3 regions of the Peribacillus sp. NPDC076916 genome follow, and region 1 is predicted to be linked to each of the others. Evidence: riboswitches for the same ligand, from Rfam matches in the RefSeq annotation. Region 1 holds a riboswitch; each other region holds the start of a gene.
The links. Region 1 has a riboswitch for glycine ahead of gcvT (glycine cleavage system aminomethyltransferase GcvT). Riboswitches for the same ligand answer to the same signal wherever they lie in the genome.
Positions count from the first base shown of each region.

Region 2: linked by a shared signal. The riboswitch ahead of glyA (serine hydroxymethyltransferase) and the one ahead of gcvT (glycine cleavage system aminomethyltransferase GcvT) in region 1 are both predicted to bind glycine.
Region 3: linked by a shared signal. The riboswitch ahead of ACQKFG_RS12235 (amidohydrolase) and the one ahead of gcvT (glycine cleavage system aminomethyltransferase GcvT) in region 1 are both predicted to bind glycine.

Region 1 is NZ_JBNNIU010000002.1:151,486-159,215, reverse strand. Features, by position in the region: gene ACQKFG_RS05755 (vitamin B12-dependent ribonucleotide reductase) at 1-194, opposite strand, end outside; gene ACQKFG_RS05750 (lipoate--protein ligase family protein) at 586-1,422, opposite strand; gene ACQKFG_RS05745 (rhodanese-like domain-containing protein) at 1,626-2,009, shown strand; gene gcvPB (aminomethyl-transferring glycine dehydrogenase subunit GcvPB) at 2,173-3,630, opposite strand; gene gcvPA (aminomethyl-transferring glycine dehydrogenase subunit GcvPA) at 3,623-4,969, opposite strand; gene gcvT (glycine cleavage system aminomethyltransferase GcvT) at 4,987-6,093, opposite strand; glycine riboswitch at 6,234-6,317, opposite strand; glycine riboswitch at 6,321-6,408, opposite strand; gene ACQKFG_RS05725 (DEAD/DEAH box helicase) at 6,783-7,730, shown strand, end outside.
Region 2 is NZ_JBNNIU010000006.1:5,918-13,647, forward strand. Features, by position in the region: gene gcvPB (aminomethyl-transferring glycine dehydrogenase subunit GcvPB) at 1-1,326, opposite strand, end outside; gene gcvPA (aminomethyl-transferring glycine dehydrogenase subunit GcvPA) at 1,319-2,671, opposite strand; gene gcvH (glycine cleavage system protein GcvH) at 2,673-3,068, opposite strand; gene gcvT (glycine cleavage system aminomethyltransferase GcvT) at 3,231-4,340, opposite strand; gene glyA (serine hydroxymethyltransferase) at 4,475-5,725, opposite strand; glycine riboswitch at 5,899-6,004, opposite strand; gene ACQKFG_RS18085 (amino acid permease) at 6,334-7,713, opposite strand.
Region 3 is NZ_JBNNIU010000003.1:539,628-547,357, forward strand. Features, by position in the region: gene ACQKFG_RS12215 (YtoQ family protein) at 1-367, opposite strand, end outside; gene ACQKFG_RS12220 (hypothetical protein) at 491-997, shown strand; gene ACQKFG_RS12225 (thioredoxin family protein) at 1,109-1,420, shown strand; gene ACQKFG_RS12230 (DUF1444 domain-containing protein) at 1,471-2,277, shown strand; glycine riboswitch at 2,434-2,537, shown strand; gene ACQKFG_RS12235 (amidohydrolase) at 2,762-3,949, shown strand; gene ACQKFG_RS12240 (DNA translocase FtsK) at 4,349-7,189, shown strand; gene murC (UDP-N-acetylmuramate--L-alanine ligase) at 7,475-7,730, shown strand, end outside.

The sequences.
Region 1 (7,730 bases):
ACGAAATCGCCTGCCGAGAGTGTGATTTTTTCAGTATCCTTAAAAGAATAGCGGTCAAGCATGACTAGACGGGACACTCCCTTATGCGCCATTTTCATATCAGCAGTTACAGGGTGAACCTGGGGAAATAAAGAAATATCCTTATTCAACCTTTCTAGATCAACCTTTAAAGCTTCTTTTATTACAACCGACATAATTCCCTCTCCTTTATATGTTTCAAGATCCGTTCTTGCTGCCGCAAAAATCCTTATGTAGCCTTACATGTCCGTTTCGCTTAACAAGTACCCTAAATTTATCATAGCGAAACTCAAAAATCAATATATAGTGTCGCATTAAATATTTCAACTACTATATATTGTGTTTGTTTTGAATAACTTTTTATTTTGTCAAACGATAAATCAATTAATATAGTTAGCAAAAGGGAGGAAAATGTCGATTTACGATAATTTTTCATCAGATTTCAATTAATTTGGACCTTGCTTTTTCCCCATCCCTTTTAGGGCTTATCCCTGCAAGGGATACCTTATTAGGTCAAAAAATCTGAAAAAACTTTTTTCTTTTATCACTCTTATTATCCCACTTCTTCTATCTCATGAAATTCCATTCATCGCTTTCATATTTACTTTCTGCAATGGCCTTCACTTCCTGCAATTGCTTTTCGGTTAGGACGTATGGCTCTAAATCGATCGAAAGTCCTTCGGCAAAACCTTTTTCAAAAGCTTCTTTCGCTTCAGGGATGGTAACCTTTCTTCCAGCAATGTCATTTATGGCCACAGCTTTATTTTTCAGGTTTTTTTGCATTCTCTCTTTAACCCTGTCATTTGAGAATTTAAATACGCTAAAAAGCTTATCATCATCAAGATCAAGCAAAATGGACCCGTGCTGAAGGATGACGCCTTTTTGCCTGGTTTGAGCGCTGCCAGCGACCTTCCTGCCCTCGACGACCAGTTCATACCAGCTTGGAGCATCAAAACAGACGGAAGACCTGGGCGATTTTAAAGCTTCTTTTTCCTGATTTGTTCGAGGCACGGCAAAATAAGCATCCAATCCCAGATTCCTGAACCCCATTAATATTCCTTCAGAAATGACACGATATGCTTCAGTAACGGTAGTTGGCATTCCCGGATAGGATTCTGGAACGATTACGCTATAAGTCAATTCATGCTCGTGCAGTACCGCTCGTCCTCCTGTTGGCCTGCGAACAAAACCAAGGCCTTGCCTTTTGACCTCTTCCAAATCAATTTCCGCTTCAGCCTTTTGAAAATAACCAATCGACAATGTTGCTGGATCCCAGCCGTAAAAGCGTATGATTGGCGGAATTTCACCTTTGCTTTGCCAGTTTAACAATGCTTCGTCCAAAGCCATATTAAAACCCGGTGAACAATACCCCGAATCTATAAAACCCCATTTTTCTTTAGTCATCCTTACCCCTCGTTTCAATAGACTGTTTTTCAATCCCCCACAAAAAACTCACATGTAGTAGTTTAACAGACTTTAACACTCTAAAAAAGAACGTGCTATCAAGTCGATGAAGAATTTGATGAAAATTCTTTTTGATTATTGGGTAAAGCAATTATATAATAAGGATTGTCTGTATTCGTTAAGGTAGAAGGGAGTTTTTATGTTTGGAAATATTATATACACTGCTCATCATCTTGGGAGTGGTTATTGCGTATTCACTTTTTAATTGGTACCGCCAGCGTAAAATCGTTAAAACATTAACACAGGACGAATTTATCGCTAACTACAGAAAAGTGCAGCTAATCGATGTGCGGGAACCGAATGATTTCGATAATGGTCATATCTTAGGCGCAAGAAACATCCCTATGACTCAAATGAAAACCCGCTTGGTTGAAATTAGGCCGGACAAGCCTGTATATTTGTACGCTCAGAGCGAAATCATCAGCGGAAGAGCTGCAGCCATGCTATACAAAAAGGGCTACAGGGAACTTTTTCACCTAAAGGGCGGTTTCAAGATGTGGACCGGGAAAATCAAAGCAAAGAAATAAGACCCCATCTCCGCATGGGCTCTTTTAAATTAAAAAGACTTCTTCTGCATCATGCGGGCTTTAGGGAATGAAAGTTAACTGTTGAACTTTTAATGAACTCTTACATAAACATGAAAAAATCCCCGCCGGCTGGCAGGGATTTTTTTTCGTGTAAGCTATCAGTCTATGCTTGAAAACGCAGAACAGGTTTTCTTGCAGCAAGAGTTTCGTCAAGCCGCTTTATAACGGTTGTATGCGGAGCTTCCTGAACGATTTCCGGGGTTTCTTCCGCTTCCTTGGCAATCTGGATCATCGCATCGATGAACGCATCCAGCGTTTCTTTCGACTCGGTTTCAGTCGGTTCTATCATCATTCCTTCTTCCACGTTCAACGGGAAGTAAATGGTCGGAGGATGATAACCGAAATCCAGCAATCTTTTGGCTATATCGAGAGTCCTTACCCCTAATTTCTTTTGACGGCGTCCGCTTAATACGAATTCATGCTTACAATGACGATTATATGGTAAGTCAAAAAATGGTTCCAACCTACGCATCATGTAATTGGCATTGATGACCGCATTCTCGGTGACGGCTTTAAGACCATCTGGCCCCATTGAACGAATGTACGTATACGCCCTCACGTTTATCCCGAAATTACCATAATAAGGTTTTACCCTGCCGATGGATTGCGGACGATCATAATCAAGAACGAATTGCTCACCTTGTTTGACCACAAGCGGTTTAGGCAAGTAAGGAATCAAGTCCGACTTCACCCCTACAGGACCAGAACCCGGGCCGCCGCCGCCATGCGGGCCTGTGAATGTTTTATGGAGATTTAAGTGAACCACATCAAAGCCCATATCACCCGGTCGTGCTTTCGATAGAACTGCATTCAGGTTGGCTCCATCATAATAAAGCTTCCCACCTGCGTCATGGACAAGTTGGGCCATTTCCAAAATATTTTCTTCAAACAATCCTAATGTATTGGGATTCGTCAGCATCAAGGCCGCGGTATCCGGTCCGACAACACGCTTTAAATCCTCAAGGTCGACTAACCCATTTTCATCCGACTTCACTGTAATCGTTTCAAGGCCGGCAACAGTTGCAGAGGCAGGATTCGTACCGTGTGCAGAATCAGGCACAATCACTTTAGTCCGTTCTGTATCGCCATTCGCTTCGTGAAAAGCGCGAATCATCATCAATCCAGTCCATTCACCGTGAGCACCTGCTGCAGGCTGTAATGTCACTTGGTCCATACCGGTGATTTCCGTTAAGTGTTCCTGCAAATCAAATAATAGTCCCAATGCTCCCTGAACAGTAGCCGGATCCTGATATGGATGGATATGGGCAAAACCGTTGAAGCGCGCCACATTTTCATTTATTTTCGGATTATATTTCATCGTGCATGAACCCAGCGGATAAAAACCCGAATCCACTCCATGATTCCGCTTGGAAAGTGCTGTATAATGACGCATGATATCAAGTTCGGACACCTCAGGAAGTTCTGCCTCTTCTTCACGGATGTAGTCGGCAGGAAGAATTTCTTCGAGCGAAATAGTTGCAACATCCATTTCTGGCAGACTGTATCCGATTCGACCGGAAGTACTGATTTCAAAAATGAGTGATTGATCTTGATTATTCATGTTGATCCCCCAATTCCTGCGCAAGTGCATCAATTTCTTCTTTTGTTCTAAGTTCAGTTACCGCGACCAGCATATGATCTTTCAGCTCAGGATAAACCGTCCCTAAATCGAAGCCGCCGATCATCCCTTTTTCAAAAAGGTTTTTATTGATTTCTGAAAACGAAGCAGGCAGTTTAATGACAAATTCATTAAATGAAGGACCGTCGAATATCACTTCCACCCCTTTTGCCATAATTGCTTTTTTCGCATAATGCGCTTTTTGAATATTTTGCACAGCCATTTCTTTGACACCCTTTTTCCCAAGCGCGGTCATTGCTACAGAAGCTGCCAAGGCATTCAAAGCTTGATTGGAACAAATGTTGGATGTGGCTTTGTCACGGCGGATGTGCTGTTCACGAGCTTGAAGGGTCAGTACAAACCCCCTTTTACCATTTTCATCCACCGTTTGACCGACGAGTCGGCCCGGAACTTTCCGAACAAGTTTATTAGTAACGGCAAAATAGCCACAATGAGGTCCCCCAAATGCCGCTGGAATGCCGAATGGCTGGGCATCCCCCGTTACGATATCTGCACCGAGTGCTCCAGGGGATGTCAAAGCTCCCAATGCAAGCGGGTTACTGGAAACGATAAACATGGACTTGACACCATGAATGATTTCCTCCATTTCTTTCAATGGCTCGATGCGGCCAAAAAAGTTCGGATATTGCACGATCACTCCTGCAATGTCATCATTCGCCAATTCCCTTAAAGCAGCTAAATCCGTCACACCGTCTTTATAAGGAATTTCGACCACTTCCACCCGTTGCCCTTTCGCATATGTCTTCACAACTTCCCTTGATTCAGGATGAACGGTTCCTGAAATGAGAATCTTCTTGCGCCGCGTCTGGCCAGAAGCAAGCATGGCTGCTTCGGCTAGCGCCGTCCCGCCATCATACATGGATGAGTTAGCTACATCCATTCCCGTCAATTCACATATCATCGTTTGATATTCGAAGATCGCCTGAAGCTCGCCCTGTGAAATTTCTGGCTGATACGGTGTATAAGCCGTATAAAACTCAGAACGGGATAAAACATGATCGACGATGACCGGTGCGTAATGATCATAGACACCCGCACCAAGGAAGGAAGCATAGCTTTTAAGGTCCGCATTCTTGGCAGCTAGCCTTGATAATTCTTTCATTAATGCAGGTTCCGATTTAGCAGGCTTAATATCGTATTCTCCTTGGAAACGAACGCTTTCAGGGATATCATTGAAAAGTTCTTGAGTAGAAGATACCCCTATCACTTCCAGCATTTCTTGTTTATCTTGCTCTGTCATGGGTAAATAACGATGTTTCATCTAATGACCATTCCCCTCTATTTACGTGGTTTTTTATAAAAAGGTGTTTGTATGATAACGGCTTTCAAACGCTTGGAACGGATTTCCACTTCTACTTCCGCATCCAGTACCGAAAATTCCTTATCGATAAGTACCAATCCCACGTTTTTCTTCAACGTGGGTGATTGGGTACCGGTCGTGACCTCACCAATGACTTTATCACCGCTGTAGATCTTATACCCATGACGCGGAATGCCACGGTCAATCATTTCAATTCCCACAAGCTTGCGGGGAGCTCCATTCTCCTTTTGCTCAGCAAGAACGGCTTTCCCGAAAAAATCCGCTTCCTTATCCACTTTCACTGCAAAACCAATACCGGCTTCTATCGGGGTGATGTCCGCTGAAAGCTCCTGCCCATAAAGCGGCAGTTTCGCTTCAAAACGCAGGGTATCACGAGCACCTAAACCAATCGGCTGAACCCCCTCTTCCTTTCCGGCTTCCATAATCGCCTTCCAAAGGGCAGGACCATTTTCACTGTCACTATATATCTCAAAACCATCTTCACCAGTGTATCCAGTACGGGATACCAACGTGGAGATACCGTTAATCAGGACATTTTCCTTGAACTTGAAAAATCCAATTTCACTTAAGTCAGTATTTCCCGATAGTTTTTGTAATATCTTTTCTGCAGATGGTCCTTGAAGTGCCAGCTGTGTATAGTCACTCGATACATTCGTAATTTGGACATCTTCCGTTAAATTAGCTTGAAGCCAATTGAAATCTTTTTCTGTATTCGCTGCATTGACCACGAGCAGATAGTCGTCCTCTGCCCTTTTATACACGATAAGATCATCAACCGTGCCTCCGTTTTCATAACACATGGCGGTATATTGGGCACCGCCCTGCTGCAGCTTTGATATATCATTAGTGAGCATTTTCTGTAAAAAGGAAAGGCTCCCAGGACCCTTAACATCGACTTCCCCCATATGGGAAACATCGAATAACCCCGATTTTGTACGTACGGCTTCATGTTCGTCCTTGATACCCGAAAATTGGACAGGAAGTTCCCAGCCGCCAAAATCAATCGTTTTACCTCCGTATTCACGATAAACCTCGAATAGTGGTGTTCTTTTTAAATTGGTCAAAAAATGACCCCCTTCAGATTTTTTTTGAAATTAATTGGCTTCATTATCAAAAGCTTCTTGTCATTTCGCATCAGGTATATCCTGATTCATGATGTGAAAAAAGCACAAAAAAGGACAGAGAAAGCCCATTTGAGCTTTTTCTCTGTCCTGAAACCTGAAAGTTTACCTATGTAATAGGTTTTCCCCTTTGGTGGCCGTCCCAAAACGGGCGGCGCTCTCCAGAGTTGCGTCCAATAAGAGTTCTTTTGCCTGAGAGATTCACTGCTAAGTTTGCTCCTTCGGCGCTACATCCGTAGTCTCTCCCCTTATCTTCACCCGCATATGAATGGTCTGCCAATGAAAGGAAACGAAATAGCCCCAAGCATCGGTAAAACCTTTGAGCATCATCGAATACATTCTCTGCCAATTCTCCTAAAACTTCAGAAACCGTTTGAGTGATCTCCTTCAGTAATCTTGGATAAATTAAGAGCCTATAGCCCATACTAAGAAAACGCGAACTGCAAAATCGATGTACAAAGATTCTTTGTAGCGTTTGGAAATTGAATTTTCTAAATATACTTATATCCTACCCTAAGAAACTTATCTCTGCAATATCTTTTGAAGAGAAATATTTTTCTTACTTCACATACAAAATGTTCGGGTTTTGACCCTTTATTAAGGAAATTATGATTTAAGAGGGAGTTATTTCTATGAAAATCAATATATCCTTCAATTCTGAATGGAATGACGAGCTTCTGCAAAAAGTGGAAAATGACGGTCCATGGGGAAATTGGGAGCTTTATAAGCTGGCGGTTCAAATGGAGGAAAATCTTATTATCCCTGATTTTGAAGGTTTACAGGCGCCCAAACACCTTCCGCAGTTAACCCCGCTTCCCCATCAATTGGAAGCAGCAAAGCAAGTGGTGGAAAAGATGAATGGAAAGGCCATTTTAGCTGATGAGGTGGGGCTCGGAAAAACAATTGAAGCAGGCTTGATCCTAAAAGAGTATATGATTAGGGGCCTTGTAAAAAAAGTATTGATCCTTGTTCCAGCCTCCCTTGTCACACAATGGGCGTTTGAATTGAATACCAAGTTTCATATACCGGCAGTCGTTCAGAGAAAAAGTTATGTTTGGGACTCCTGTGATGTGGTCATTTCATCCATCGATACAGCGAAACGCGCTCCACATCGAGATATCATTTTCACTCAGGAATATGACTTCATCATTATTGATGAAGCTCATAAACTTAAAAATAATAAGACGAAGAACTATGAATTCGTCCAAAATCTGAAAAAGAAATTTTGTTTACTCCTTACAGCCACTCCGATTCAAAATAAAGTCGAGGAGATTTTTCACCTCGTTTCGTTATTGAAACCGGGCCACTTGGGAAATGCTTCGCTCTTTTCGGAAAAGTATAAAGGGAAAGGCCGCAACATCATTGAAGATGAACACCTAAAGGAACTGGTCAATACTGTCATGATTCGAAACCGGCGGGCCGATACTGGCATTGAATGGACAAAACGGCATGTGGAAACCATCACCATTGAATTTTCTCCAACGGAACAGGCATTGTATGATGCTGTTTCCAAATTCAAGCCTATTTCGGATGGATCAAAAGGAAGCGCATTTTCGGCTCTCACTCTCCAAAGGGAAGCA
Region 2 (7,730 bases), on a different contig from region 1:
CATGACCTCCGCAAATGCATCGAGTGTTTCTTTCGACTCTGTTTCTGTCGGTTCAATCATCAAACATTCCTCAACATTTAACGGGAAATAGATGGTCGGCGGATGGTAGCCGAAATCTAGCAGGCGTTTTGCTATATCAAGCGTTCTTACACCTAGCTTTTTCTGCCTGGATCCGGATAGGACAAATTCATGCTTGCAAATTTGTAAATATGGCGCTTCAAAGAATGGCTCCAATCTTTTACGAAGGTAATTAGCATGAAGCACAGCACTTTCCGACACTTGGCGAAGCCCAACAGGCCCCATCGTGCGAATATAAGTATACGCCCGCAGGAGAATTCCGAAGTTTCCATAATACCCCTTTACCCTTCCGATAGAGTGCGAATAATTAGCGTTCAGCACATATTTTTCACCTTCTTTTTCTATGCGCGGAACTGGCAAGTATGGAGTAAGTTTCTCTTTCACACCGACAGGACCTGCACCTGGACCGCCACCTCCATGAGGAGTCGTAAATGTTTTGTGAAGATTTAAGTGCACAATGTCAAAGCCCATTTGACCTGGTGTTGTTTTTCCTAAAATGGCATTGGCATTCGCTCCGTCATAATATAATAGCCCCCCTGCTTCATGAACAACCTGAGCGATTTCCACAATTTCTTTTTCAAAAAGTCCAAGGGTATTCGGATTCGTCAACATTAGCGCAGCTGTATCAGATCCTACATGTTTCTTTAATTCTTCTAGGTCAACTAATCCATTTTTATCGGATGGAATCGTGATCGTTTGAAAACCAGCAACACTTGCACTTGCAGGATTTGTACCGTGCGCTGAGTCTGGAACAAGTACTTTCGTTCTGGTTTCACCTTTTTCAGCATGATACGCCTTAACCATCATTAAACCTGTCCATTCCCCTTGAGCCCCTGCGGATGGCTGTAATGTTACAGCATCCATTCCTGTAATGACGGCTAGCTCTTCCTGTAATTCATATAAAACTTCTAATGCACCTTGTACTGTTTCAACGGGCTGATAGGGATGAATGCGGCTAAAGCCTTCCAGCCGTGCCACATCTTCATTTATTTTCGGATTGTACTTCATCGTGCAAGAACCCAGTGGATAGAATCCATTATCGATTCCATGGTTTTTATTAGAGAGCGCTGTGTAATGGCGGACAAGCTGCAACTCTGATACTTCTGGCAGCTCAGCAGGTTCGTCACGAATTAAATGCTTTGGAAATTTTTCATTTATATCAACATAGTCAACGTCACTATCCGGAATACTTGAACCTACCCGTCCTGGACGACTTATTTCAAAAATCAACTCATTATATTCAACCATTAAAAATCGCCTCCAAAGCATCAACAAATTGGTCAATTTCTTCTTTTGTTCGCTGCTCAGTCACAGCTAGCAGCATTTTGTTTTCAAAACCGTAATCACTTTCTAAATCAAATCCACCGATAATACCCGCCTTAAGAAGTTTTGCATTGATTTCCTTTACCGAACGAGGAAGCTCGACTATAAACTCATTGAAGAATGGTGCCTCATTGATTATGGTATAGCCCTTCTGTTCTAGAGTTTTCGCCATGTAATCAGCTTTCTCAATGTTTAGCTGTGCCATTTGACGAATCCCTTGCTTTCCAAGTGATGTCATGCAAATAGAAGAGGCAAGAGCATTTAATGCCTGGTTGGAACAAATATTCGATGAGGCTTTATCACGGCGAATATGCTGTTCACGTGCTTGAAGTGTTAACACAAATCCACGCTGTCCTTTTTCATCTGCTGTTTGGCCTACAATTCGTCCTGGGATTTTGCGCATGAGTTTTTTATTTACCGCAAAATAGCCGCAGTGTGGACCGCCAAAGGACATCGGGATTCCTAATGGCTGCATATCACCGATCACAATATCTGCCCCAAGTTTCCCAGGTGCCTGCAATAGTGCTAGTGCAAGAGGATTGGCGCTTACGATTAAAAGGGCACCTTTTTCTTCCGCAATTTTCTTAATTGCTTTTATATCCTCAATGGAACCGAAGAAATTTGGATATTGAACAATTACGGCAGCAGTGTCATTATCTATTTGTTCTTGCAGCTTCCCTAAATCTGTAATCTCATCAGCTAGGTTTACTTCCTCAGCTGTGTATCCCGGACCACCTGCTACTGTATGTAAAATAGCACGGGATTCAGGATGTACCGCTTTGGAAACAAGAACTTTCGAACGTCTCGTAGCCGCAACAGCAAGTGATGCAGCTTCTGCAAGCGATGTAAAACCATCGTACATGGAAGAGTTAGCCACATCCATTCCTGTCAACTCACAGACCATCGTTTGAAATTCAAAAATTGCTTGTAATTCACCTTGACTGATTTCCGGTTGGTAAGGTGTATAGGCTGTGTAAAATTCGGAGCGTGAAATCATATGGTTTACCACACTTGGAATGTAGTGATCATATGTACCCGCGCCTAGGAAAGTCGGGTAATGATTCGCATTTTTGTTTTTTGTAGCAAGCTGGTTCATTTTTTTCACAAGCAGCGGTTCAGGAACCGCCATTGGGATGTTTAGCTCTCCCTGCAGGCTGATTTCAGCTGGAATATCTTCAAATAACTCATCTATAGAAGAAATATTTAAAAATGTGAGCATCTCGTCTTGGTCTTGTTTCGTATCAGGAAGGTATCTATAAGTGGCTGTCATATTATTCCTCTCCTTCATTAGTAAATGCTTGATACTCATCTTCGTTTAGAAGTGAGTCTAATTCTTCTGGATTGGACATTTCTACTTCAACTAACCACCCTGCTTCAAATGGATGCTCGTTAATCGTCTCTGGAGCGCCTTCTAACTCTTCGTTTACAGTAACTACGGTCCCTGAAACAGGTGAGTAAAGTTCGGAAACTGCTTTAACAGACTCGATCGTTCCCATCGATTCATTGACCGTTACTTCATCATCAATCGCTGGATTTTCAACAAAGACGATATCACCTAACGCTTTTTGTGCATAATCAGAGATTCCAATACGAACACGGTTTCCTTCTAATTGTTGCACCCACTCATGTTCTTTGCTATATCGAAAACTTGATAATAATTTCGTCATTGTATTTTCCCCTTTTCTTTTCTTTTTTCTTTTTAACTATTCCCATAATTCAGAATATAATTTAGGTAATTTTGCTCTTAGGTAGTCGATTTTAGGCTGTATGCAAGGTAACGGATATCGACTCATGAAAACTACACGATAACTCTATTAAAATATTTCCGCTTACCTTTTGTAGAATGGTGCATTAACAATAACGGCTTCAATCTGTTTATTTCGGATTTCCACTTTTATCGGTGTCCCCACTTCAGCTTGATCGGCTGATACCAAGGCAAGACCTAAGCTTTTCTTCAAAGATGGTGATTGTGTTCCTGATGTAACAATACCAATTTCCTCTCCATCTTTAGAAATTACCTTGTAACCATTACGCGGAATCCCCCGGCCTGTTACTTCAATCCCTACTAATTTTCGTTTTAATCCAGTTTCTTTTTGTTTTGTAAGAGCAGATTTTCCGATAAAGTCACTTTCTTTGTTCGTCTTTACGACAAAGCCGATTCCTGCTTCAAGCGGGCTGATATCGTTACTTAGTTCTTGGCCATAGAGTGCAAGACGTGCTTCCAGCCGAAGCGTGTCCCGTGCACCAAGTCCGCATGGTTTTAATCCACTCGTGGCTCCTGTTTCTAAGAGCTTTTCCCAAAGTGCTACCGCTTTGTCTGCAGATAAATAAAGCTCATATCCATTTTCTCCTGTGTAACCTGTACGGGATACAAGTACGTCGGAAATCCCCGAGATGTTGACGTGTTGGGCGAATTTAAATGAACCAATTTCTGATAAATCAATTTCCGTTAACTTTTGCAAAATGCTTTCTGCCTTTGGTCCTTGGATGGCAAGCTGAGCGATGTCCTCCGAAATATTTTGGAGCTCCATCTCTCCTTTTACATGCTGCTTCATCCATTCGTAATCTTTCTCAATGTTTGCAGCATTAATGACAAGTAAATATTTTTCATTCCCTAATTTATAAACTAATAAATCATCGACCGTTCCACCGTCTGGATAACACATTGCTGTATACTGTGCTTGATTGATGCCAAGCTTTGTTACATCGTTTGTAACAAGGTAGTTAATATAACTCTCGGCATCTTTCCCTTCCACAAGCACTTCTCCCATATGAGAAACATCAAAAAGTCCTGCTTCAGTTCGAACAGCTTCATGCTCTTCTAAAATGCTGGTAAATTGAACCGGTAGAGCCCAGCCACCAAAATTTATAACTTTTGCTCCGTATTTTTTATATACTTCAAAAAGCGGTGTTTGCTTTAATGCTGTTTCAATACCCATGTTTTACCCCCAATTATGATTTTCTGCAAAATAGTTCAACTGTTAAAGTTTTTTTTATTGCTAGTAGTATCTCGCTGCCATGGCAGTTGCTCAGTTTTCAGCAAAGGCATAATTCCATTAAGCTGCCCCTTTATTTACACAGTAGTTGGCTGTTGAAATAACGGATAAACATCACAAATCTCTTTGGTTGTATCTCTTGCTTTCTGAAGGACGTCTTTATTCCCTTTACTCTTTAGAACAGTTGCAATCACTTCACCAATTTTCACCATCTCTTCCCTCTTCATGCCTCGAGTTGTTAAAGCTGCTGTCCCCATTCGGATACCGCTCGTAACAAATGGCTTTTCTGGATCATAGGGAATCGTATTTTTATTCACGGTAATGCCTGCGTCTTCCAATAATTTCTCCGCTTCTTTTCCTGTTAAATTCCACGGACGCAAATCTAAAAGGACAATATGATTATCTGTTCCACCAGAAACAAGTGCTGCACCTTCATTTTTTAATGTTTCGCCAAGTGTTGCAGCATTTTCAATGACTTGTTTCGCATAATCCTTAAAGCTTGGTTGTAAAGCTTCGTTGAATGCAACTGCTTTTGCTGCAATGATATGCATAAGTGGACCGCCTTGAATTCCTGGGAATACGGATTTATTAATCGCTTTGTTAATTACTTCATCGTTCGTTAAAATGATGCCCCCCCGAGGTCCTCTTAATGTTTTATGAGTTGTACTTGTCACAACATCCGCATATGGGATTGGGGATGGGTGAAGACCAGTAGCTACCAGCCCGGCTATATGAGCCATATCCACCATAAGTTTTGCACCAACTTGATCGGCAATTTCTCTAAATCGTGCAAAATTAATCGTTCTTGGATAGGCACTTGTTCCTGCAATAATCAATTTAGGTTGTTCTTTCTTTGCGATAGCTTCCAACTCATCATAATCAATTAACTGAGTATCTTCTCTAACTCCATAAGACACAACTTCAAACCATTTTCCTGAAACGCTGACTGGACTTCCATGAGTTAGGTGGCCACCATGTGAAAGGTTCATTCCCATCACCTTATCACCAGGCTGAAGGAGTGCGAAAAAAACTGCGAAATTGGCTTGTGCACCTGAGTGAGGCTGAACATTTGCATATTTGGCACCAAAAAGCTTTGTTAGACGCTCAATGGCCGTTTGTTCTGCCACATCGACAAATTCACACCCACCATAATAGCGCTTTCCTGGATAACCTTCTGCATATTTATTTGTCATCACGCTTCCCATTGCCTCTAATACATCTGGGCTAACAAAATTTTCTGATGCAATCAATTCCAGTGTTTGATGTTGACGTTGTCCTTCTTTCTCAATCGCTTCAAAAATGGTTGAATCATTTTGTTGTAAACTCATTTCATTTTCCCTCCCGGACATTTTTGTAAATTCAGAATTTTTACATAATTACCAATCCCAATATGGTGCTCTTTCCCGCTACAGACCTGCTTTTCTATGAAAACTGCTAAAAACAGTATGCTTTACAACCTTTTTTGCACGCAAAAAAGGACAGAAAAGGGTCGTAGCGTTCTCTACCCTTCTCTGTCCTTTTACCTGAGAGTTTAGCTCCATTTTTTAAATAGAGCCTTTCCCCTTTGGTGGCGTATGTGTTTATACGCGCTCTCCAGAGGTGCGTCCATTTGTGGTTCCATCTACCTGAGAGATTTGTTCCAAGGGTCTTTTTGGAACTTGCTCCTTCGGTGGCTTGTCGCTTTGCACTCTCCCACAACTGTCATCCGCTTATTCAATTTGGTACATTTAGAATAGTTGTTGAGAATAATAATGTCAAGCATTTTTGAAAGCGCTAACAATACTATTCTAAAATATTTATTTCGAATTATCATAGAATCAACCAGATATCTTTGGCTTTTTAAAACGGGCAGATTTTTTACTCACCGAGTTGGAAAAAATGGAGCAGCAACTATCTGTACAAACACAGCAAATAGAATCAAAGGATTTCTTGCCTCTTAATTCCCCGCTACCTCTCTCTGATTCGCCTGATCCACCTTCGTTATGCGCATCTTATAAATCGCAATCAGCAGAATGAACCAAACAGGAGTAACGAATAAGGCAACACGAGTGTCGTCCGCAAGTGCAAGAACAACAAGGACGAATGCCAGGAAAGCAAGGATCAAGTAATTGGAAATTGGATAAAGTGGTAATTTAAATTTGTTCTTTTTCACTAGATCTGGTCTTGTTTTACGGTATTTCAAATGACTGATGACTGTAATTCCCCAAATAAAGATGAAACATACGGTAGAAATACTTGTAATCAAGGTAAATACGCCTTCAGGCATTAAATAATTCAATACAACAGAAATTAAAATGACAACAGTTGAAAAGAACAATGCATTGGAAGGTACTTTACGGTCATTAAGTTTTGCAAACGGTACAGGTGCATTTTTATCTTTGGCAAGTGAGTATACCATCCGGCTTGTACTGAAGATTGCGCTGTTACATGCCGAAGCAGCCGATGTTAGGACGACAAAATTAACGATACCAGCAGCTCCAGCAATACCTACAGCCACAAATACTTGAACGAATGGGCTTTCCGTTGGGATGATTGCGTTCCATGGATAAACACTCATAATGACAATAAGTGCTCCAATGTAGAAAATTATAATCCGAATAGGAATATTATTGATCGCCTTGGGGATAACTTTTTCTGGATCTTCTGTTTCACCTGCTGTAAGTCCTACAAGTTCAATGCCCACAAACGCAAACACTACCATCTGGAATGAGAGGACAAAACCATTTATTCCATTTGGGAACATACCCTCGTGACTCCATAGATTCGTGAAACTTGCTGCGCCTGAATCAGTGGAAAAGCCTTTAATAATCATGAAAATACCGATAACAATTAATGCTAGAATAGCTATGACCTTAATTAATGCGAACCAGAATTCCATTTCGCCAAAAAGTTTTACGGTTGCAAGATTCATAAATAGCAGAATGACTAGTGCAATTAATCCAGGCATCCACTGCGGTACGGAGGGAAACCAATACTGAGTATAAAGTCCAACTGCTGTTAAGTCGGCCATTGCGATTGAAATCCAGCAGAACCAGTATGTCCAGCCGGTTACAAATGCTGCCATATTACCTAAATAGTCTCTTACAAAGTCAACAAAGGAATGATAGTTCAAATTAGATAAGAGTAGTTCTCCAAGTGCGCGCATGATTAAAAAACAAATGATGCCTGTAATCATGTAAGCAAATAGAATTGATGGTCCAGCTAAATGAATAGATTTTCCTGCTCCAAGAAATAATCCCGTTCCGATTGCACCACCAATAGCTATGAGTTGTACGTGCCTGTTTTTTAACCCTCTATCCAACTTTTGTTCCTGCATACGATTCCCCACTTTCT
Region 3 (7,730 bases), on a different contig from region 1:
ATTCCTTTAAGGCATGATGATGGGATTCCGGACGAATCAAAATAAGTGGTTTACCCAGGGAAATGGCGGTGCTTGCGTCCATGGCGGTATTCCACTGTTTATATTTCTCGCCAAATAGAGCGACGACAAGATCAGCTTTTTTCATCAAAAGACCTGTCCGCAAATTATTGATTTGGGAAGCTGCCGCATCCTTCAGGATGGGATTCGGCTGTTCCCCGAGGATATCTTCACCGATATTATCGGAGCGTTCATGATTTTCCATTGGGCCTACAAATTCTAAAGGGAGCTTCAGTGCAGCGGCCTTATCTCTCAGCTCACTTCTCCAATTCGAATGGATCTCCCCAGCAAGATACACGGTTAACTTCATTGTTTTCCTCCTCGGTATTAAAATTGCTTTCATTGTACCATGTTTTTTAGAAAATGGATGAATTCCATAAATAAGGATAATATTATCCATAAGGTAGTAAAAGAGACGGCTGGAGGAATGACGATGGCTTTATCGAATAAGAATATCCTTGTTTTCCTGTTGATAAGCAGTTTGATCGCGGGCTGCTCAGGCATTGAGAGACAAACCGAAAAGGCAATGAAGGCTGCTGAAGTGGCTTTTCGTGACGATGAAAAACAGCCCAATCAAGAGGCGGGGCTAATTCAGGTCTATCTGCCAAAGGATTTTAAAGTAGTGGAAGAACATGATAATAATTTGATTTTACAAAAAGATGATAAGATTTATATATTATTTGTCAATCCAAATGAAAAAGAAGACAACTCCGTGTTATATTTGGCGATAAAAGAACAAGATGATCAAAATGTGATGCTGCATTCTTTCCAAACTGATGATAAATTCGGCTTTATTTCGGTCAAAGAGATACCGAAAGAAAAGTATGAGCTTGCAGTGGGGATCGGCGGGGTGAAGCTGACAACCGAAACGGATAAAGACCAATTAAAAACCGATGCAAAACAAATGATGGAAATCGTTTCATCCGTGCCCCAGAAATAAGTCTTATCACGGCCGTTCAACCGATCCGTATTAATGGTTGATTTCTGGAGAGTCTGGTATGATGGGATTATAAAAAACTATGGTGTCATTTAGAGCAGGAGGAATATTCAAATGGAAAATTTACAAACCGTTGAGCAATATGATGCATTGAAAAGTGAAGGCAAACATATCTTTCTTTTTTCAGCGACATGGTGCGGGGATTGCCGTGTAATCGAACCGATCATGCCGGAGATTGAAACGAAATTTCCTGATTTTACATTCATTCATGTGGACCGTGATGAATTCATCGATGTGTGTGCGGCGAATGATGTATTCGGCATACCAAGTTTCATCGCGTATGATAATGGTGAAGAGCTAGGCAGATTCGTGAGCAAGGATCGCAAAACGCAAGAACAAATTGAGGAATTCATTCAATCACTATAATTAATTTCCCCTTCTCGCTGGGGATTTTTCAATGAAGAGGAGGGTCAGTCATGAAAATGGACAGCACGAAGCTGAAAAATATCCTGAAAGAACGTTTAAAAGATGAAAATCGCACATTCAAATTCGATAGTAAGCAAGATACGTTACGGGTGGAAAATGTGAAGACCGGGAAGGGAATCACCATCGAGTTGCCTCCTGTACTTGCTAACTATGAAAACGTACAGGAAAAGGCCATCGATGAAATTATCTATTACGTGGAAGAGGCCCTGAATGTGATGGGGGGAGAACACAGCATGGAAGGCAAGGAGAAATTCATTTTCCCAGTCATCCGCTCGACCTCCTTTCCGATGGAATCGGAAGAAGGAAATCCATTTTTATTCGATGAGCATACGGCTGAAACCCGGATTTTTTATGCCCTTGATTTAGGGAAAACCTACCGTCTTATAGATGAAAAGATGATTCAACGGGAAAATTGGCAGGGTGACAGGATCCGTGAAATTGCCCTTTTCAATGCCCGTTCCCTCTCCACTGAAATGAAGTCGGATATCGTTGCAGGTAATGCATTTTATTTTTTGAACACGAATGATGGGTATGATGCCAGCAGGATCCTGAATGAATCATGGCTTCGGGAAATGAAGGACAAGATCGAGGGAACCATGGCTGTTGCCATTCCCCATCAGGATGTCATCATCATTGCCGATGTGAAGAATGATACGGGCTATGATATTCTTGCGCAAATGGCGATGAGCTTCTTTGCCAGCGGGCATGTTCCGATAACGGCTCTATCATTTCTTTACGAAGAAAATGAGTTGGAGCCCATCTTCATTATGGGTAAAAACAAAAAGCGTGAACAATGATATATTGAATCATAAAAGGACCGTGTCAGCATCTGACATCGGTCCTTTTAAAGTTTAATAGAGTTTATGACTTTTAGAGTTGATATTTATTTTTTTATCGGTGATAATGAAATTGTAATATTTTGAGAATACGGAATAAAACGATAGAACGAGCTTGTGAACGTTGTGGGAGAGTGCAAAGCATTGAGCCACCGAAGGAGCAAGTTCCAAAAATATCCCTTGGAGCAAATCTCTCAGGTAAATGGAACCGCAGCTGGACGCAACTCTGGACAGCGCGCAGGAAGTGTGCCGCCAACGGGGAAATCTCCACGACCAAAATGGAGTTGAATTCTCAGGTGAAAGGACAGAGAAGGGAGCGGCAGGTTTGCGCAACCCTTCTCTGTCCTTTTTTAATTGGCTTTATGCATACAAAAGGTTTGCAGCGAACATGGAACTTACTAATATACCAATCAACTTAAAATAATGGGGGAGAATGATCGTGAATTTGAAAAGCAAATTAATGAACATGCTGGAAGCCCGTAAAGAGGAAATGGTTCAAATCCGCCGTCATTTACACGAGAATCCGGAGCTATCCTTCAAAGAAGAGAAAACGGCAAAATATATCATTGATTTTTATAACGGGAAAGATGTATCGATTCAAACGAATGCAGGAAATGGATTAGGGATCATCGTGACGATCGAAGGCGGGAAACCAGGGAAAACGATAGGTCTCCGTGCCGATTTCGATGCACTGCCGATTACAGAAGAAGCGGAGGTTCCGTTCCGTTCAAAAAATGAAGGTGTCATGCATGCCTGCGGACACGATGGGCATACCGCTTATTTATTGGTACTGGCTGACTGCATCATTGAGCTGAAAGATTCCCTATCAGGTACGATCAAAATAATTCATCAACATGCAGAAGAAACACCTCCTGGTGGAGCAAAGAGCATCATGGAATCAGGGGTTTTGGATGAACTGGACGCTGTCTTCGGAATCCATTTATTCCCTTCGCATCCAGCAGGGGTCGTCGGGTATCGCAGCGGCTATTCGATGGCTGGACGGACCTATTTCAAATTAGCCATAAAGGGTGTAGGCGGCCATGGTTCCTCCCCGCATATGGCTAATGATACCATTGTGGCAGGCGCCCATTTCGTGACAGCCATACAAACCGTAATCAGCCGTCGCTTGAACCCATTTGATATGGGAGTAGTCACAATCGGCTCCTTCGATGGAAAGGGAAGCTTTAATGTCATTAAAGATCGTATAGAAATTGAAGGGGATGTCCGTTATATGACGGCAGAGACCCAGCAGCTGATCGATAAGGAAATCCACCGGATCGTTAAAGGGATAGAAACGGAATTTGATGTTCAGTGCGAGCTTACATATGTGCCCGATTATCCTCCGTTATATAATGACCCTGAACTGACTGGATTCGTGAAAAATAGCCTGGAAAGCATGAATGACAATGATATTAAGAATGTTGTGGAATTTCCGGTTTTCTCAGGTTCGGAAGATTTTTCGTATTATGCAGAAAAGATTCCTGGCTGCTTCTTTTACATTGGCTGTAAACCGAAAGGAGTGGAGAAGGCCTATTTCAATCACCATCCTAAATTCGACATTGATGAAGATGCCCTTTTGATCGCCTCCAAATCAGTGGCGCAGGTTGTATGCAGTTTTTATGAATGGAAATAGTCTTCTTTGGTCTTTGTTTGCAAAAAAAACGCAGAAACCCACAAAACACCGTTCGGTATTAACGAACGGTGTTTTATGGGTTGCGGCATGTATTTGAATGCCGCCGGCGGTTTTCTGCTTCCAAGGTTGCATGAAAACTTAATCTCTTTGTAAACGCGATTTAACAGCGGTGTTTTATTTAAATAGTAGACTAGGAGCTAATGTTAATTCGCAATTGATAGGTTTAATCTCATTCCAGAAGGGGTTTAATAGGGTAGGAGTTCTGCGAACTCCGTTAAGTTAGCAGGAATGCGATAAAAAAATAGATGCTAATCCCAATTCAGCTTAAATTTTCTCGATATTTTTAAAATAACTGGTAGAATTAGTTACATAACTACAGATGTAGAAAGAGTGATAGTTTTGAAATGGCTAAATAAGATGAAAAAATGGTTCCAAGCAGAGGAAATTATTGAAATCGAAGAAATAATTATAGATGAGCCGCTAGATGAAGAGACATTAAAGAAAATGGATTTTTCAAAGCTTTCGAAGTCAAAGAAAGAAGAAATAAAAGTTTACAATCAAAAAGTGGAAAAAATGTCCCAGACCCCAGACCCGGATACGAAAATCCTGTTTCAATATCCAAAAGGACAGTTCAAGTTTCCGCTCATTCCAGACCGGGAGCAGAATAAAAGAAAGCCTAGGGAAAGAAATAGGGAAGAAAATGAACCCAAACAGGGGAAAAATGTGACCAAGGAAACAACGAAAAGGCCTGTAAGGGATAGTGAACCAAAACGGAGAAGTTTCGACCGGGAGGAAACCTCAAAAATAGTCCCGTCAAATACTCCATTCCGCCCAACGGAAATCCCTTCACCCATTTATGGGTTCCGTCGTCCGGAAAAAAAAATAGTCCCATCTGAAGAAATTGTCGAATATGAATTAGAAAGCAAAATGCCCATCCCTAAAAAAGAAGGAGCCGATATCGAGATTCCGGTATCGATCCTTGAAATTCCAAAAGAAGTGTCACATGAGGAAATGACGATAGAGCCATCCGTTCTTATACCGGAAAAAGCGGAAGAAAAAAGGGAAGATTCGGAGATACCCGCTTTCTTTCGCAGGAATTCCATAGAGTCACTGCCAGAAGAAGCAGTAAGCGAGCCTGACATAATTGAGCCTGCGGTGGAAAAAGAGGCTATTGAACAGGACCAGGTCGATTATGGACGCGAAGTCGCTGTATCCATCATCGAACAGGCCGACGACACACCGCCTGAAGCTATATCGGTACCGGAGGAGGTTGCTGCACAATCAAATCAACCTTACGTCAGTCAAGGGACACTGCCTGAAGATCCATCAGAGGCAACACCTGAAGGGCAGCCTAAACGTCCGAAAAAACATATCCCATTCAATGTGATGATGCTTAAGCAAGACCGGGAAAAAAACAGCTTCATGGATAAGATGATGCCGGAAAAAAAAAGCCTTAATTCGGAAAGGGCAGTAGATTCACCTGATAAGCGGCCAATGAATGATGCTGCTGAAACGGAGGCAGGACAAGCGAAACCATCCGCCATTCCTGAACGGAAACAGGAGGAGGGCAGAGTTATGCCAAAAGAGGGGACTCCGATCATTAAATCAACCTTTTTGGACACGAAGGCTGGTTCGGAAACCGCCGCCGAGCCTGAAAATACAGTTGAATCCAATATGGGTTCCAGTTCGGTCTCTAGGCCGCTCTTGGAGCAGGAACCCCTTTCTGGAAATGGGTATCAAGAAGCAGTTTATACAGAGGCGGCAACAGAAAGTGGCCAGGGCGATACCACAGCAGTTTATGGCTCCGTGGAAGCGGAGGATAATCCATATTATGTGTTTCCGAATATCGAATTGCTGACACCTCCCACTTATGCTGTGCATGATGATGAGTGGCTCGAGGAACAGACTTTATTACTTGATGAGACATTGAAAAATTTCAATGTCCGTGCAAAGGTCGTCAATGTCACTCAAGGACCGGCAGTAACCCGTTTCGAGGTACATCCGGAACCGGGAGTGAAGGTGAATAAGGTGACGAACCTGATGGATGACATCAAATTAAGCCTTGCTGCACAGGATATGCGGATGGAAGCGCCCATTCCCGGTAAACATACAATTGGCATCGAGATTCCGAACAGGAAAAGCAAACCGGTATTTTTGCGTGAGGTTTTGGAAAGTACTGAGTTTCAAGAGCATGAATCACCGCTTGCTGTCGCTTTAGGACTCGATATATCCGGTCAGCCGATCATCACGGATTTGAGAAAGATGCCGCATGGATTGATAGCCGGGCAAACGGGATCGGGGAAAAGTGTCTGTATCAACACGATGCTGGTCAGCTTGCTGTATAAAGCGACGCCGCAGGAGTTGAAATTACTCTTGATTGATCCGAAAATGGTCGAGCTCGCCCCTTATAACCGGATCCCGCATTTGGTCAGTCCAGTCATAACCGATGTGAAAGCCGCTACGGCTGCGTTGAAATGGGCTGTAGAAGAGATGGAACGGCGTTATGAATTGTTTGTACATGCTGGTGTGCGTGATATCACCCGCTTTAATGACCAAGCGGAAAAAGCCGGTCAATATTCAAGCAAGCTGCCTTATATCCTGGTGATCATCGATGAGCTTGCGGATCTAATGATGATGTCCCCGGCTGATGTAGAGGAAGCGATTTGCCGGATTGCGCAAAAGGCCCGTGCCTGCGGCATCCATTTGATTGTAGCCACTCAAAGGCCTTCAGTCGATGTCATAACGGGATTGATCAAGGCAAATATCCCGACAAGGATCGCTTTTTCAGTTTCTTCACAAGTCGACTCCCGTACAATCATCGATAGCGGCGGTGCAGAAAAATTATTGGGAAGAGGAGATATGTTATTCGCTGAAAACGGCTCATCGAAAACGGTGCGCCTGCAAGGGACTTTTGTGAGTGATGAAGAAATCGATCAAGTCGTCAACCACGTTAAACTGGAACAGCAGCCGAAGTACCTGTTTGAACAGGAAGACTTGCTGAACAGGGCCGAGGTCACGGAAGAAGCGGATGAACTGTTTTTCGAGGCATGTGAATTTGTCGTGAGCCAGCAGGCTGCATCTGCATCGAGTGTCCAAAGGCGCTTCCGTGTCGGCTATAACCGTGCAGCGCGTCTAATAGAAATGATGGAGCAACGGGGAGTCGTTTCCGAATCCAGGGGCTCAAGGCCCAGGGATGTATTGATTACGGAAGAAGAACTGGAATTTTTACATGTTAATTAAGAGAACCTAATAAAAGGAAATTGAATATAATGTGAAAGGGTGAAAACCCTTTTTTATCACCTTAATTGAGGGAAAAACCAATGATTTGATAAATTGGCATCTGCCTGACATGGATGAATGAATAAAAAAGTGATATAATAGTTTTTTGTTGATGAATGATTGAAAATAAGCGCTTGAAAAACCTATTAAGAATTGCGTTACTAACAAGTCTCGTAATGGAAAAAACAAATAAAAGATGACGTCATATACTGTCATACAGGTAGACGATTGGTGGAGGTTCGCTTTATGACTGCTTACCATTTTGTGGGAATTAAAGGGTCGGGTATGAGTGCTCTTGCACAAATACTGCATGATATGAATATTGAAGTGCAGGGTTCCGATTACGAAAAAGAATTTTTTACACAATTGGCATTAGAAAAAGCCGGGATTAAAATCCTTCCTTTTAACGAGGAAAATATTCAACCTGGAATGACCATCATTGCAGGAAATGCGTTTCCGGATAGTCATCCGGAAATCATGAAGGCAAAAGAACTTGATTTGC